DNA from 3 places in the Pantoea sp. CFCC18177 genome. Region 2 is predicted to be linked to each of the others. Evidence: predicted binding sites of a transcription regulator. Region 2 holds the regulator's gene; each other region holds the start of a gene.
What was found. The regulator LexA, encoded in region 2, represses DNA repair genes until DNA is damaged. The targets are predictions, from matches to a motif close to TNCTGTATGTACATACAGNA.

Region 1 (5,101 bases), on a different contig from region 2:
GTACTTCACGCAGATACACGGTTTGGCGGTGCTTGTTCGGTAACTCCAGCCCGACATAAGGCTTGCCCGGAATCACTTCCACCACACGCACTGCAACCGCAGAGAGTGAGCGCGCTAAATCGCGTGACAGGTTAGAGATACGAGCGGCTTTCACACCCGGCGCAAGGTCGAGTTCAAAACGGGTGATCACCGGGCCTGGCGAAATGCCCACCACTTCCGCTTTCACACGATAGTCAGCCAGACGCGCTTCAACCAGACGCGCAGTTTGCTCAAGGGCAAACATATCCACCGGCTCTTCTTCCGAAGGCGGCGAAGTCAGTAAATCGAGCGTTGGCAATGGAGTAGACGGTTTTTCCAGTGGCCGCTCATGACGCACCAGGAACGGATGGAACAGGCTGTCCTGCGCTGGCGTAGCCGGTTTTGGCGTTTCGCTGGGTGCAGCATAACTTTCCGGCTCAGCCGAAGACCATGGGCTGTTCTGCTCAGTCAACGATGGCAGGGTTTCCGGTTGCGGCGCTGCAGGCTGCTGCCATTGCGATGGCGCTTCCGGTTCTGGCGTCGCGGCAATAGTAAACAGCGGCTCGCTTGGACCGTCATCAACCAAATCTTTCATCGGCGAAAAATCAAAGGCTGACGAGGTATCAAGACTAAATACCGGGCCATCACTGGCATCTGATGGCTGATAGCGCTGTTGCTGCTGTGCCGCAAACTGATTCGCGAGCTGCGCCTGATGCAACGCCTCTTCATCATCCTCTTCCGGTTGCTGCTGCCAGCTGTCGCCATAACGCTGCTGCTGTTGAGATTCATAGGCCTGACGCAACTGTGCCTGCTGCAGTGCGGCATCATCATCATGATCATGTTGCGGTGCATGGTAGGTTGCCGTCATTTCTGGCAACGTCTGCTCCGCCTCTTCTCGTGCCTTTTCTTCCGCCATACGCTGAGATGGCAGTTTAATGCCATAAGAAGCCCGTTCACGACGGGTTGGCAGTTTGACTTTATTCGGACGCGGTAATTCAGGACCAATACCCTGCTTCACCTGCGGGTTGTAATCTCGCTCAGGGACAATATCAAAAGCCGGTGTGTAAGCTGACGCGCTCTTCACCGCCGCCATGCCCGCTGCTGCCGCTGCGGCAGTATTGAGAGAAGCAGACGAGGATGCCGCATCCTGCCAGTTGCCCATGCGCGGGCCATCATCCTCATCAGCCAGTGAGAATGGAGCGGGCGTTGACGCAGGTTCATTCGGCACTTCAAAACGATACAACGGTGGCGCAGGCTGAATCACTGGCTCGGGAGCAGCCGCAACAGGTGCTACTGGCACAGGTTCGGTTGGCAAAGCGTTCACCGGAGGCGTCACAACAGAGGATTCAGTTGGCGAACTGACCGCAGGTTGCACAGCAGTCGGAGCCTGTTGTGCGGCTTCTGTGGTAACCGCAATAGCCGTGGCTGTTGCTGCACTGGCTTTCGCCAACAGCGGATCATCCGCCAGTTCTTCCGCAATGGGCTCGGCGATTTTACGTGGTTTAGCCAGCAGAACGTCATCAGCGTCATGATGGGCTTGCGTAGCACGTAACGGAGGCGCGGCATCTTCTGCCTGCTCCTCGTCTTCGTACTCGTCATCTTCTTGCCAGGGTTCGTCATGGCGCGAGCGATTGCTGGCAAAGGTCAGCACGCCCATCACCACACCGCCAATCCTTTCGGCAATGGTAAGCCAGGACCAGCCGGTATACAGCGTAATACCCGCAGCCCAGACGCACAGCAGCGTTAAGGTGCCGCCCGCGGAACTGAACCACGGTGCCATCGCATTGCTGACCAAGCTGCCAATCACGCCGCCGGAAGCAAAGTACCAGATGTCATCCACGTTGAGCGCCGCCAGGCCGCAGGTGGTGACCACCAAAGCCAAAACGCCGATCAAACGTAAACCAACGGCAAAGTAATCGATGTAATCCTGACGATCGCGCTGACGGAACGTAATCCAGCACAGCCCAATAATGACGGGAGGAATGGCATAGGCCATCACGCCAAAAATGAACAGCAAGGTATCCGCCAGCCATGCGCCAACACTGCCGCCTAAATTATGAATCGGCTCATGCCAGGCGGTCTGCGACCAGCTTGGATCTGAAGGGTTGAAGCTAACCAGCGACACCATCAAATAGATGGCGAACAGGGCCACAAGGATGAGTAACGCTTCCAGCAGCCTGCGTCCACTGCTCAGCGGTTGTAACGAAACGTCTTTATCTTCTGTATATTCCTGGCTCAAGAGAACTCTCCAGGTGCCTGTAAATTAAGAAGGAAACAGCGTCGGGCAAGCCCGACGCTGATCCTGTATGAATTCACAGGAGTGTACCGAATTCCTGCAAGCTTTGCACCTGCCCTGCACTAACGGGTTTTGATCACCAGACGATTGCTCTGTTTGACCTCTTCCATTACCACGTAAGTACGGGTGTCATTCACGCCCGGTAGGCGCAGCAAGGTTTCACCCAAGAGCTTACGATAGGCGGACATGTCCGGTACACGGGTTTTCAGCAAGTAGTCAAAGTCACCGGAAACGAGGTGACACTCTTGAGTTTCCTCAAGTTTTTGCACTGCGGCGTTAAATTGCTCAAACACATCGGGCGCACCACGATTCAGAGTAATCTCAACAAACACCAGCAGTGAAGCGTCCAGATAATGCGGGTTCAGCTGTGCGGTATAACCCAGAATGAAGCCCTGACGCTCCAGGCGACGCACACGCTCAAGACACGGTGTAGGTGATAACCCAACACGTTTCGAAAGCTCAACATTGGAAATACGACCGTCTTTCTGCAATTCATTCAGAATGTTTCTGTCGATACGATCCAGGTCTTTTCCGGGGCGTTTCTTATTGTCTACCATTATTATTGTCTCTCTTAATTCCTTCCCTTTACCTGCCACACCCTGAAAACGCTCATTGTTCAGGGCCTTACTTAAGCGAAGCCTATAAGTCTGTGCAGTAATGCGGCCATCCGTATGACGCATGTTGTCTGTCCACACCATGCGTCATTACCAATGTCAGACTGAGTTTATCTGGCAAAAACACGCAAAACAGAAATGAAATTCTGTTTTGCGCCGCTAAATATTCTCTGCTTCTGGTAATGTTTTCGCAAAACAGCAGGCGATTGTCAAAGTAAAACATCCAAATTCAGTACAAGATGCCAGACAGAGTGCTGGGATGCTGTTTTTTAATAAGAATTTTTATACTGCTGCACCAGAAATTGCCGAGCATTGCCCCCTTTTGGCGCAACAGACGTGCAAAATTGCGCCTCATCGACTACGCCGCTTGCAGCGATTGTTAACAAAATCGCTGAAACCTTTTTTTGCGTCGCTAATTTCCCTACAATCAAAAACTATGTTGTCAGAAAAAAACTGAGGAACGCATGAGTACGGCCAAACACAGTAAGCTGCTCATTTTGGGCTCCGGCCCTGCCGGTTATACCGCTGCAGTGTATGCAGCGCGCGCCAACCTGAATCCGGTATTGATTACCGGACTGGAAAAAGGTGGTCAGCTCACCACCACTACTGAAGTGGAGAACTGGCCTGGCGACCCGCACGATCTGACTGGTCCGTCGCTGATGGAGCGCATGCATGAGCATGCCGAGAAGTTCAACACCGAAATCTTGTTCGACCACATCCATACTGTGGATTTGCAGAACCGTCCCTTCCGCCTGACGGGCGACAGTGGCGAATACACCGCTGATGCACTGATCATCGCAACGGGGGCGTCAGCACGTTACCTCGGTCTGCCTTCTGAAGAAGCCTTTAAAGGTAAAGGCGTGTCCGCTTGCGCGACCTGTGACGGCTTTTTCTATCGCAACCAGGAAGTCGCTGTCATTGGTGGCGGTAACACTGCGGTTGAAGAGGCACTGTATCTGGCCAACATCGCGTCAAAAGTGCATCTGATTCACCGCCGCGACAGCTTCCGTGCTGAAAAAATCCTGATTGACCGTCTGATGGCGAAAGTCAGCAGCGGCAATATCGTGCTGCACACCGACCGCACCCTGGAAGAAGTGGTTGGCGATCAGATGGGCGTAACCGGCCTGAAATTACTCTCGACCAAGGGTGAAGCGCCGTCGACCCTGGATGTTGCGGGTCTGTTTGTGGCTATCGGCCACAGCCCTAACACGGCTATTTTTGATGGTCAGTTAGCGCTCGAAAACGGCTATATCAAAGTGCAGTCCGGCCTGCACGGTAACGCGACACAAACCAGCATTCCTGGCGTATTCGCTGCGGGCGACGTGATGGACCACATCTATCGTCAGGCAATTACCTCTGCAGGCACCGGCTGTATGGCAGCATTGGATGCAGAACGTTATCTTGATGGCTTGGTTAAAAACGATAAGTAAGTTGTTAATAAGCTGATCATAATTGCTGAGAGGCGACCTATATTGGTCGCCTTTTTTATGACCTGCGTGCTACAGTTCATGCGCTCAGGATGTCCGGACAATTGATCCGGTATTTGCCTCTCTCCATCAGTGATCAAACGGCTTCGCATGGATAAATCACGGCAGCAACACCTTCTCCGCTGGCTTCGTCAGCAACGCATTCACGGCGCACGTAGTTTACGTGCAGCATCGCTTTTCGGTTTAGCCGGGGCGCTGGTCATTATTGTTCAGGCCTGGTTGCTGGCTTCGTTGTTGCAAAATTTGATTGTGGCGCAACAGCCACGCGGCTCACTGCTTGCGGATTTTATGCTGCTGTTGCTCTGCTTTGTCCTGCGCGCCGGGCTGAATTATGCGCGCGAAATGGCAGGATACCAGGCGGGTGTTGCGATTCGCCGTGCTTTGCGCCAGCAGGTGCTGGATAGACTGAATGCGTTAGGCCCTGCCTGGATTCAGGGCAAACCCGCGGGAAGTTGGGCAACACTGCTGCTGGAACAGATTGAAGAGATGCAGGAGTATTACGCGCGCTATATTCCGCAAATGTCGCTGGCCGTGTTTATTCCCTTTGCCATATTGATTGCTATCTTCCCCGTCAATTGGGCCGCCGGTCTGATTCTACTCGCAACCGCACCGCTCATTCCGCTGTTTATGGCGATGGTCGGCATGGGTGCGGCAGAAGCTAACCGTCGAAATTTTCAGGCGCTGGC
Region 2 (5,101 bases):
CGCACAACTGCTGACTCAAGCAGAATCACTTTGCCTTGATCGCGGCGTGCGCCTGACCACTCAACGCGCTGAAGTGCTGCGTCTGATGGCCGAGCAAAATGGTTCGATCAGTGCCTATGACCTGTTGGATCAACTGCGCATCAGTGAACCGCAGGCTAAACCGCCAACGATTTACCGTGCACTGGATTTCCTGTTAGAACAAGGGTTTATTCACCGCGTTGAATCTAACAACAGCTACGTGGTGTGCCATCATTTTGACGAACCAGCCCATACCTCAGTCATGCTGGTGTGTGACGGCTGTGCGGCTGTCAGTGAGAAACATGCTCATGGGGTGGAAAAAATCATCGCGGGTTTGGCCGATCAGGCAGGTTTTTCACTGCGTCATACCGTCATTGAAGCGCATGGGTTGTGTGAAAATTGTGCAGAAGTCGCCGCGTGTAAGCACCATGACAGCTGCGATCATGACCATGAAATTGAGAGTAAAAAGAAGGTAAGAAAAGGGTAGTTGGCACTTCCTTGTGCCGTGCCGACGGGTGATCGGCGGGGTAGGAGCATCATCCTTAAAGCGGCTGCTTACCAACGGTAGTCATTATTGTGACTTTCCCAGTCTTTGACTTCCGCTTCGGCTTGCTCTTTCGCATAGCCATAACGTTCCTGAATTTTGCCGACAAGCTGATCGCGTTTACCTTCAATGACGGTCATATCGTCATCCGTCAGCTTGCCCCATTTCTCTTTCATCTTCCCTTTGAATTGCTTCCAGTTACCGCTCGCTTCGTCTTTGTTCATCATAATCCTCCACGTCATCCTGAGTGAGATAAGATGATCCCCTATAAAAGCAAGGAAACATCTACACAACGCGCTACTCATTTGCGCCGTTTGAGATAATTATAGTACCCAGCGTGGATTGCGCAAAAAAATACAGAATAATCTGTAGGTTACGCTTCGCTTATCCCGCACTGAACCAGGTGTCACGCTGCCAGTGACGACGCCACACCCACCACAGCGTTACGCCTCGCAACGTAAGAAACACCGTTACCGCCAGCCATAAGCCATGGTTTCCCAACCAGGGGAGTGATAGCAGAGCAACGCCATAACCCACCGCTGCCATCACCATGCTGTTGCGCATTTCGCGTCCGCGCGTGGCACCAATAAACATGCCATCCAGCAGATAGCACCATACGCCGACCAATGGCAGAATCACCTGCCAGACTAAATAGCGATCGGCTATTTCACGCAGTGTCTCCAGCGAAGTGAGCAGCGCCACGATATATGGACCGGTAAAGGCGTATATCAGGGCAAACATTAACGCGACAATCCCCGCCTGACGGCAGGCTGCATGCCAGATAAGTAATAATCGGCTGCGATCTTTTGCCCCGACAGCCTCCCCTGAGCATGCTTCGACCGCATAGGCAAAGCCATCCAGCGCGTAGGCGGTAAAGGTGAGGAACATCAGCAATACCGCGTTGACTGCCACCACGTCTGGCCCGATGCGCGCGCCCAACAGAGTGAGAGAGGCAAAGCAAATCTGCACCATCAGCGAACGCAGCATAATGTCGCGATTGAGCCGGAACAGGCGCGCAGCATCACCGCGCCAGCTTTGCTTGAGCAGCGTAAAATGGATACCGCGCAGCCTGAGCACGCGCGCTACCATCCATAAACCGACTCCCAGCGTCACATATTCTGCCAATGCGGTTGCCGCCGCAGCCCCCGCCACGCCCCAGTGCAGTTTCAGTACGAAGAGTAAATCGAGCAGAATATTGGCCAGGTTCCCAACGATCAGCAGCACCATGGGCGCCCTGGCATACTGCACGCCTAGCAGCCAGCCAAGAATCACCAGATTGGCCAGTGTGGCCGGCGCGCTCAGCCAGCGAATTTCGATAAATATTTGCGCCTGCTGCTGCACTTCTGGGCTACCGCCCATCAACGTTGCCGCGAGAGTGCTCGCAGGCGTTCGCAGCAGCGCAAACGACAAGCCTGCAACCAAAGCAATCAATAAGGGTTGTATCAACGCGCGCGCCAGTGCGGTTTTATCATTGGCACCAAAGGCCTGGGCCGTCAGCCCGGTGGTGCTCATGCGCAGGAATAGCAGCAGCATAAAGATGAAGCTGGTCGCTGTAGTACCGACAGCCACGCCGCCCAGATAAATAGGACTATCGAGATGACCAATCACCGCCGTATCAACCACGCCGAGCAGCGGGACAGTAATATTGGAGAGAATCATCGGCAGCGCCAGCCGCCAGAGTGCTTTATCTGAAGAGGAAAACAGCCGCATCCGCCCGTTCCGTTGTTGCGAAGATCAGCCTGATTCCTCACGCTGAACCACAAAAGTCCGACGCAAAGAATCAGTACTTCATACTGCGATAAGCGCTACCGCAGCGGGGGAGTTCAAAAAGAGATTAGAGCCATTCTCCGTTACGCACGATGCCCACAGCCAGACCTTCAACGGTCAGAGACTGTTCACGCGTATCGACCACGATCGGCTGGAAATCGGTATTTTCGGGCAGCAGATGTACAATAGCGCCCTGCTTTTTCCAGCGTTTTACGGTGACTTCATCATCAATACGCGCCACCACGACCTGGCCATTACGCACTTCCTGAGTCTTATGCACCGCGAGCAGATCGCCATCCATAATCCCGATATCTTTCATCGACATTCCGCTTACGCGTAACAGGAAATCAGCGTTAGGTTTGAACAGATTGGCATCAACCTGATAGTGCGCTTCGATGTGTTCCTGCGCGAGCAGCGGCTCACCGGCGGCTACGCGGCCAATCAGCGGTAAACCTTCGCTGACTTCTTCTTCCATCAGCAGACGAATACCGCGTGAAGCACCCGAAACAATTTCGATAACACCTTTACGCGCCAGCGCTTTCAGATGCTCTTCAGCAGCATTGGGCGAGCGAAATCCCAGTTGCGAAGCAATTTCCGCACGCGTTGGCGGCATGCCCGTCTGGTTAATATGGTCGCGAATCAGATCATAGACCTGTTGCTGCCTTGCTGTTAACGCTTTCATCCCGCCCCCTGGTTGTTTATACAGTCGCTGTGAGTATATACAGGTATTGGCGAAATGAAAACCAAAACAGCGGCGAATTAGCGCAGCGCGGTGAATCTGGAATGGCTATCGCAAATGGGACCAGAGCAGTGTGATCCAGACAAACAGGGCCAGCAAGATAGCCAGTAATACCGCCGCTGAACCCATATCTTTTGCGCGTCCTGCCAGCGGATGCCGCTCTTCGCCGATGCGATCCACCACCGCTTCGATGGCGCTGTTAATTATTTCAATAATGATCACCAGCACCACTGAGCCAATCATCAGCACACGAGAAATGACATCGATATCCAGCCAGCAGGCCACGATAACGGCGATCACTGCGGCGATCGCTTCCTGACGAAATGCCGCTTCATTCTGCCAGGCAGCGCGTAACCCCTGCCAGGAATAACCGGCTGCATTCACTATTCTTTGAAAACCGGTGACATTATTTGCCATGCTGGTGGAACCCTTGATTGATTTTGACGTCAATTTCTCGGCAGCCTGAGGTGGTGTCACCACAGATCTTCGCTGCACTTTCTGGTATGCTTGCCGCGCTTTGCTAACAAGAGGCTTTAAGTTGTCTATGTCAGGTTGGCGTAAACTTTATTACAAATTATTGAATTTACCACTCTCTATTTTGGTAAAAGGTAAGGTCATTCCGACCGATCCTGTCTCCGAACATGGGATCGATCCGACACGTCCGGTGATGTACGTTTTGCCTTATGATTCAAAGGCAGACTTACTGACACTGCGGGCGCAATGTCTGAAACATGATCTGCCGGATCCCCTGGCCCCCTTAGAGATCGATGGTACTCTACTGCCGCGCCACGTGTTTATTCACGATGGTCCGCGCGTTATCCCCTATTTCGTGGCCAATCCAGAATCCGTGAAGCTGTTTCACGATTACCTCGATTTGCACCGCAGTAACCCTGATCTCGACGTTCAAATGTTGCCGGTTTCGGTGATGTTTGGTCGCGCACCAGGACGCGAAATCCAGGGTGAAGCCACGCCACATCTGCGCATGATGAATGGTATAGAGAAGTTCTTCGCCATTCTGTGGCACGGCCGTGACAGTTTTGTGCGCTTCTCGCCGACCGTTTCCCTGCGCCAGATGGCGACGGAACACGGTACCGATAAGTCTATTGCACAGAAACTGGCGCGCGTGGCCCGCATTCACTTTGCGCGTCAACGCCTGGCGGCGGTGGGCCCGCGCTTGCCCGCACGTCAGGATCTGTTCAACAAACTGCTGCAATCCAAAGCGATTGAGAAAGCAGTGGAAGACGAAGCGCGCAGCAAAAAGATTTCCCATGAGAAAGCTCAACAGAACGCCATCGAGATGATGGAAGAAGTGGCTGCGGACTTCTCCTATGAAGCCATTCGCGTCACTGACCGTGTGATGGGCTGGCTGTGGAGTCGTCTCTATCAGGGCATCAATGTCAATGGTGGCGAACGTGTGCGTCAGCTGGCGCAAGACGGCCATGAGATTGTCTATGTGCCCTGCCACCGCAGCCACATGGACTACTTGCTGCTCTCTTATGTGCTGTATCACCAGGGCCTGGTGCCCCCGCACATTGCAGCCGGTATTAACCTGAATTTCTGGCCTGCGGGTCCGATTTTCCGTCGTCTTGGCGCTTTCTTCATTCGCCGTACCTTCAAAGGCAACAAGCTCTACTCCACGGTGTTCCGCGAATATCTGGGCGAACTGTTCAGCCGCGGATATTCGGTTGAGTATTTCGTGGAAGGTGGGCGTTCACGCACCGGTCGCTTACTCGATCCTAAAACCGGCACGCTGTCGATGACCTTGCAGGCCATGCTGCGCGGTGGTAGCCGCCCTATCACGTTTGTGCCGATCTACATCGGTTATGAACACGTGATGGAGGTGGGCACTTACGCGAAAGAGCTGCGCGGTGCGGCTAAGGAAAAAGAGAGCTTCCTGCAGATGGTGCGCGGCTTGCGTAAATTGCGCAATCTTGGTCAGGGCTATGTCAACTTCGGCGAACCTTTGCCGCTGATGAACTACCTGAACAAAAACGTGCCGGAATGGCGTGATGCAATCGATCCGATTGAGCCAC
Region 3 (5,101 bases), on a different contig from region 2:
GCGATTGGAAAGCGCGTGATTGATGCGGTAGTGGTCAGTCCGGCCGCCGACATTCGTGGTGTAGAGGATCGTCTGATTGTGCGCGAACCGCTGGAGGCCGCTGACATCAAGTACCGTCACGACCGCCAGTTACTGCGCATTGCGCTGGAGCAGGCGATTCAGGCGTTTTAGGTGCACATGAATCGCCAGTTACTGCGCATTGCGCTGAATCAGGCGATTCAGGCGATTTCGGTGCGCATGAATGCGCACACTACGGCGTTTCGCGTAGGGTCGCCATTAATGGCGACCGCAACGATTCTTGCTGAAATCAGGACGCCGCGATAAACAATTCGCGTAACTGGTGTAACTGGTCGCGCACGCTGGCAGCCTCTTCGAATTCCAGATTCTGCGCATGCTGTTGCATCTGCACCTCCAGCTCGTGAATTTTCTTCTGCATCGCCTGCGGTGTCAGTGCCAGATAGTTCGCCTCTTCTTCTGCAGCCACGCGTGAAGCCGTCTTACCTTTGCCACGCGTTTTCACCACGTTTTTGCCCAACTCAAGAATATCGGTGATTTTCTTGTTGAGACCTTGCGGCACAATGCCATGCTCTTCGTTGTAGCGCTGCTGCTTCTCGCGACGGCGTTCGGTTTCCCCCATCGCACGCTCCATCGATGGCGTAATCTTATCGGCGTAAAGAATCGCCTTACCGTTAATGTTACGTGCCGCACGACCAATGGTCTGAATCAGTGAGCGCTCAGAACGCAGGAAGCCCTCTTTATCCGCATCGAGGATCGCCACCAGCGACACCTCCGGCATATCCAACCCCTCACGCAGTAAGTTGATGCCGACCAGCACATCAAACTCACCCAAGCGCAAATCACGAATGATCTCCATACGCTCTACGGTGTCGATATCGGAGTGCAGGTAGCGCACCTTCTCACCGTGCTCCACCAGGTATTCCGTGAGGTCTTCCGCCATGCGTTTGGTCAGGGTCGTCACCAGCACACGCTCGTTAATCGCCACGCGCTGGCGGATCTCTGACAGCAAATCATCCACTTGGGTCGCGACAGGACGCACTTCCAGAATCGGATCCAACAACCCGGTAGGGCGAACTACCTGATCGATCACTTCACTGCCCGATTTTTCCAGTTCATAGTTGCCTGGCGTCGCCGAAACATAGATGGTTTGCGGCGCCAGCGCTTCAAACTCTTCAAAGCGTAAGGGACGGTTATCCAGCGCTGACGGCAGACGGAAACCATACTCCACCAGCGTCTCTTTACGTGCACGGTCGCCACGATACATGCCGCCAATCTGCGGGATGGTGACGTGCGATTCATCGACCACCAGCAAACCATCGGCCGGAAGATAATCAAACAAGGTCGGAGGCGGTTCGCCGGGGCCACGACCCGAGAGGTAGCGCGAGTAGTTCTCAATGCCAGAGCAGTACCCCAGTTCGTTCATCATCTCCAGATCGAACTGGGTGCGCTGGCTAATGCGTTGCTCTTCCAGCAGCTTATTGTTTTCCAGCAGCACTTTACGCCGCACCACCAGCTCGTCTTTGATCTCTTCCATCGCTTGCAGGATACGCTCGCGCGGCGTGACGTAGTGCGTTTTAGGGTAGATAGTAAAGCGCGGGATCACCGAGTCCACTTGCCCCGTGAGCGGATCGAACAACGATAAGCGCTCAACCTCTTCATCAAACAGTTCCACACGCAAACCAATGTCGTCGGATTCCGCCGGGAAGATGTCGATGACTTCCCCACGCACCCGGAACGTACCGCGCTGGAAGACCTGATCGTTACGGGTATATTGCAGCTCTGCCAGACGACGCAAAATGCTGCGCTGATCGATGATCATTCCGCGCGTTAAGTGCAGCATCATCTTCAGGTAGAGATCGGGATCGCCCAAGCCGTAGATGGCCGATACCGACGCCACCACGATCACGTCACGACGCTCCAGCATGGCTTTGGTGGCGGAAAGACGCATCTGCTCTATGTGTTCATTGACCGCCGCATCCTTCTCAATGAAGGTGTCGGAGCTTGGCACATAGGCTTCAGGTTGGTAGTAGTCGTAGTAAGAGACAAAAAACTCCACCGCGTTATCCGGGAAGAACTCTTTCATCTCACCGTACAACTGGGCAGCCAGTGTCTTGTTGGGCGCCATCACCATCGTGGGGCGATTGAGATCGGCGATGACATTGGCAATGGTAAAGGTTTTACCCGACCCCGTAACACCCAGCAGCGTTTGATGCGCGAGCCCATCTTCCAGCCCCTCCTCAAGACGACGAATCGCCTCAGGCTGATCACCTGAAGGTTTGAAAGCAGAGTTGAGTTTAAAGGCTTTACTCATGGTTTTGCGGTTCCTGCGGAAGAAGTCGGCGGGCAGGCTGCTAATTCTACTCTGCTATGGCGAATTTGCCAGAAAAAAATACTGGATATATTTACAGATATCTTGCACGATAACGGGGAAACGGGTTGTTTCGCTTCAGTGCAATTAAAGCGGCAGAAAGCAAAATATTGTTGCGCAAGGTTATCCCCAGAGCCGTAACGCTTTTAACATTTGTCAAGAGAGCGCCATTAAATTGCAGTCGGATGACAAGGCAGAAAAATCTCAGGCTTGCTTTTAAATAACCTGCTGATTTTATTCACAATGACCTCAAAGTCCAGTTTCGCAGCATAATGTATGCAGGCCGCGTATTTCCTCGCTTGCGCCCGGTTTTCAGTCGCTAATGCACAAGGTTATCCACAGGAATGGTGGATAACTGAATCCAGCCCTGAACCCATCGGCTGTGTATAATTTTCCCCAGGCTTGTCCAGGCGTGCGAAATATTTTTTTTTGCGATTATTTTCCCCCCACCTCAGACCGCTTTAACTATTCTTTTTGCAGCTTAAGCAAGCCTTCTTGTCGTAAAAACCGTGCGTTAAGACCATTTATTTCTTCAGTCATTGCCTTATGAACGAACAGATGCACCAGAAACGTTAAGCGTTCAGCACTCTCAAAGTGCAGCCAGGTTATTACTGAGTGGAATTATTAAGCATCTCTCATCTTTTAAGGGCTGTTTTGCCTCGATTCTGATGAAGATGCCCCCGTCGCACTAATCTGGCCTGGGAATTGCAGGTACCTGACTATGGAGTGACGAGTCCATAAGGTCTGCTGCGCAGGCCTGTAACAGCAGTGTCCACTATCAATCGTGCACGACTGTATGCCAGACGACACAGAGCGGGAGCATTCAGGCAAATAATCTGGAAGGAGTATGTCAGATGCTGAGTTTACGTTCGGTGAATCAGTTTTACGGTCACAACCATATTCTGTGGGATGTCGATCTCGATCTGCCCCCCGGCACCTGTACCGGTGTGCTGGGCAGTCCCGGAATGGGCAAAACCACGCTAGTGAACTGCATCATGGGGCGCTTACCGATTAATAGCGGCTCGATGACCTGGCAGGAAGATGGTTCGCCGCCAGAGGACTTGCTGCTGCAACCTGCGGAACAGCGCGCGCGAATGGGCATTGGCTATGTGCCGCAGGGGCGCCATATTTTCTCGCAGATGAGTGTGGAAGATAACCTGATGATTGCGTTGATGGCCGCGCAGGACGACCGCAGCCGTGCTATTCCAGAAATGGTGTTCGATCTGTTTCCTGCACTCTATTCATTACGCCATCAGCGCAGCGGCGAATTACCGATGGACCAGCAGCAGCACCTTGCGCTGGCACGTGCACTTGTGTTGCAGCCAAAGCTGCTGATTCTGGATGAACCCACTGAAGGTATGTCGCCTTGGCTGGAAGAGGAGATGGGCAACCTGATCCGCCGCCTCAATCGCGAATACGGTTTAACGGTATTACTGCTGGAGCAGCACGTGTCGTTTATTCGCCGGGTAGCGGACTATTTCCTGCTGCTGCATCGAGGTCGTAATGTGGCACAGGGCCGCGTGGCACAACTGGACGATATCACTGTTAGCAAGTGGTTAACGTCGACGTAGCGGCCGCCGATTGGTGTGGTCGCCATTAATCGCGACCCTACGGGTGAATGATAAATCGTTGTAGGGTGCGCATTTATGCGCACCTGGAAAGGATATTTTTACAGTGGCAGGGTCAAATACTGCCCGCACTCGGCCTGCTGCGTTTCGTTGTCCAGATACGGAATCTCGCCCAGGAACGGCGCATCAATACGCTGACGCAGTGTGGCGATGTACTCCGCATGACGTTTACCCGGCGGCTGAATATCGTTGGCAATCCATCCCGCCAGACGCAGCCCGCGTGCCTTAATCGCTTCTGCTGTCAGCATCGCATGGTTAATACAGCCCAGTTTCACCCCCACCACCAGGATGACCGGGAGTTGCTCCGCCTCAACCCAATCGGCATAGGTTTGCGTTGCCGATAACGGTGTAAACCAACCGCCGGCCCCCTCCACCAGCACCCATTCAGCCTGCTGCTCCAGCGCACGCAGCCCTGCGGACAACGCAGCAAACTCAATCGGCCTGCCCTCTTCCGCACTGACAATGTGCGGTGAAGTCGGTTCCACAAATGCCATCGGGTTCACCTGCTCGTAGCTGAGTGCCAGGCTGCTGTAGCGCTGGAGCGCCAGGGCATCACTGTTGCGGATCCCCGCTGGCGTGATGTCACACCCTGATGCCACTGGCTTGTAGCCTGCGGTACGTAAACCCGCAGCACTCGCCGCCTGCAACAGTGCGCCACTGGCCACCGTTTTGCCGACTTCAGTGTCCGTTCCGGTAATAAACCAGCGTGTCATTTACTTAAAACTCCATACATCAAGTGATAACTGAGGCGATAGCCGCGCTCATCTTGCGGCCAGCACTGCTCAAGCTGTGTCAGCTGCTTACGCGTGAGCACACCTGTGCCGCGCCCTTCATGCAAATGGGTGGCACCAATACCTTTCAACGAGCGCATCGCGCTCAGCGCTGTGGGGAAGTGCAGCGTGATCATCTGCTGCTGAGCGTGCAGCGGCAAACCTGCGCAGGCTGAGGTTAATTGCGCTTCGCTGAGAAAGCGATTGGCGTGGATACGGCCATCAAGTTGTGCCCACGCCTGATGCACTTCATGCAGCGAGCCATCAAGCAGGGTCGAAAACAGCACCGCGCCGCCGGGACGTGTGACGCGCAGGAA

Region 1: ACPUC8_RS05205 (DNA translocase FtsK 4TM domain-containing protein) is a predicted target of LexA. The motif match lies at 2,319-2,338, and genes of this name have one in related genera.
Region 3: uvrB (excinuclease ABC subunit UvrB) is a predicted target of LexA. The motif match lies at 2,409-2,428, and genes of this name have one in related genera.

Annotation. Positions count from the first base shown of each region.
Region 1 covers NZ_JBNBPL010000003.1:235,557-240,657, forward strand. Annotated here, with positions in the region: gene ACPUC8_RS05205 (DNA translocase FtsK 4TM domain-containing protein) at 1-2,257, opposite strand, end outside; gene lrp (leucine-responsive transcriptional regulator Lrp) at 2,377-2,871, opposite strand; gene trxB (thioredoxin-disulfide reductase) at 3,393-4,358, shown strand; gene cydD (heme ABC transporter permease/ATP-binding protein CydD) at 4,506-5,101, shown strand, end outside.
Region 2 covers NZ_JBNBPL010000017.1:75,813-80,913, reverse strand. Annotated here, with positions in the region: gene zur (zinc uptake transcriptional repressor Zur) at 1-505, shown strand, start outside; gene ACPUC8_RS17280 (CsbD family protein) at 574-786, opposite strand; gene dinF (MATE family efflux transporter DinF) at 947-2,272, opposite strand; gene lexA (transcriptional repressor LexA) at 2,397-3,011, opposite strand; gene ACPUC8_RS17265 (diacylglycerol kinase) at 3,117-3,485, opposite strand; gene plsB (glycerol-3-phosphate 1-O-acyltransferase PlsB) at 3,613-5,101, shown strand, end outside.
Region 3 covers NZ_JBNBPL010000025.1:4,594-9,694, reverse strand. Annotated here, with positions in the region: gene ACPUC8_RS20670 (gluconeogenesis factor YvcK family protein) at 1-171, shown strand, start outside; gene ACPUC8_RS20665 (hypothetical protein) at 178-324, shown strand; gene uvrB (excinuclease ABC subunit UvrB) at 308-2,329, opposite strand; gene ACPUC8_RS20655 (ABC transporter ATP-binding protein) at 3,241-3,957, shown strand; gene bioD (dethiobiotin synthase) at 4,056-4,727, opposite strand; gene bioC (malonyl-ACP O-methyltransferase BioC) at 4,724-5,101, opposite strand, start outside.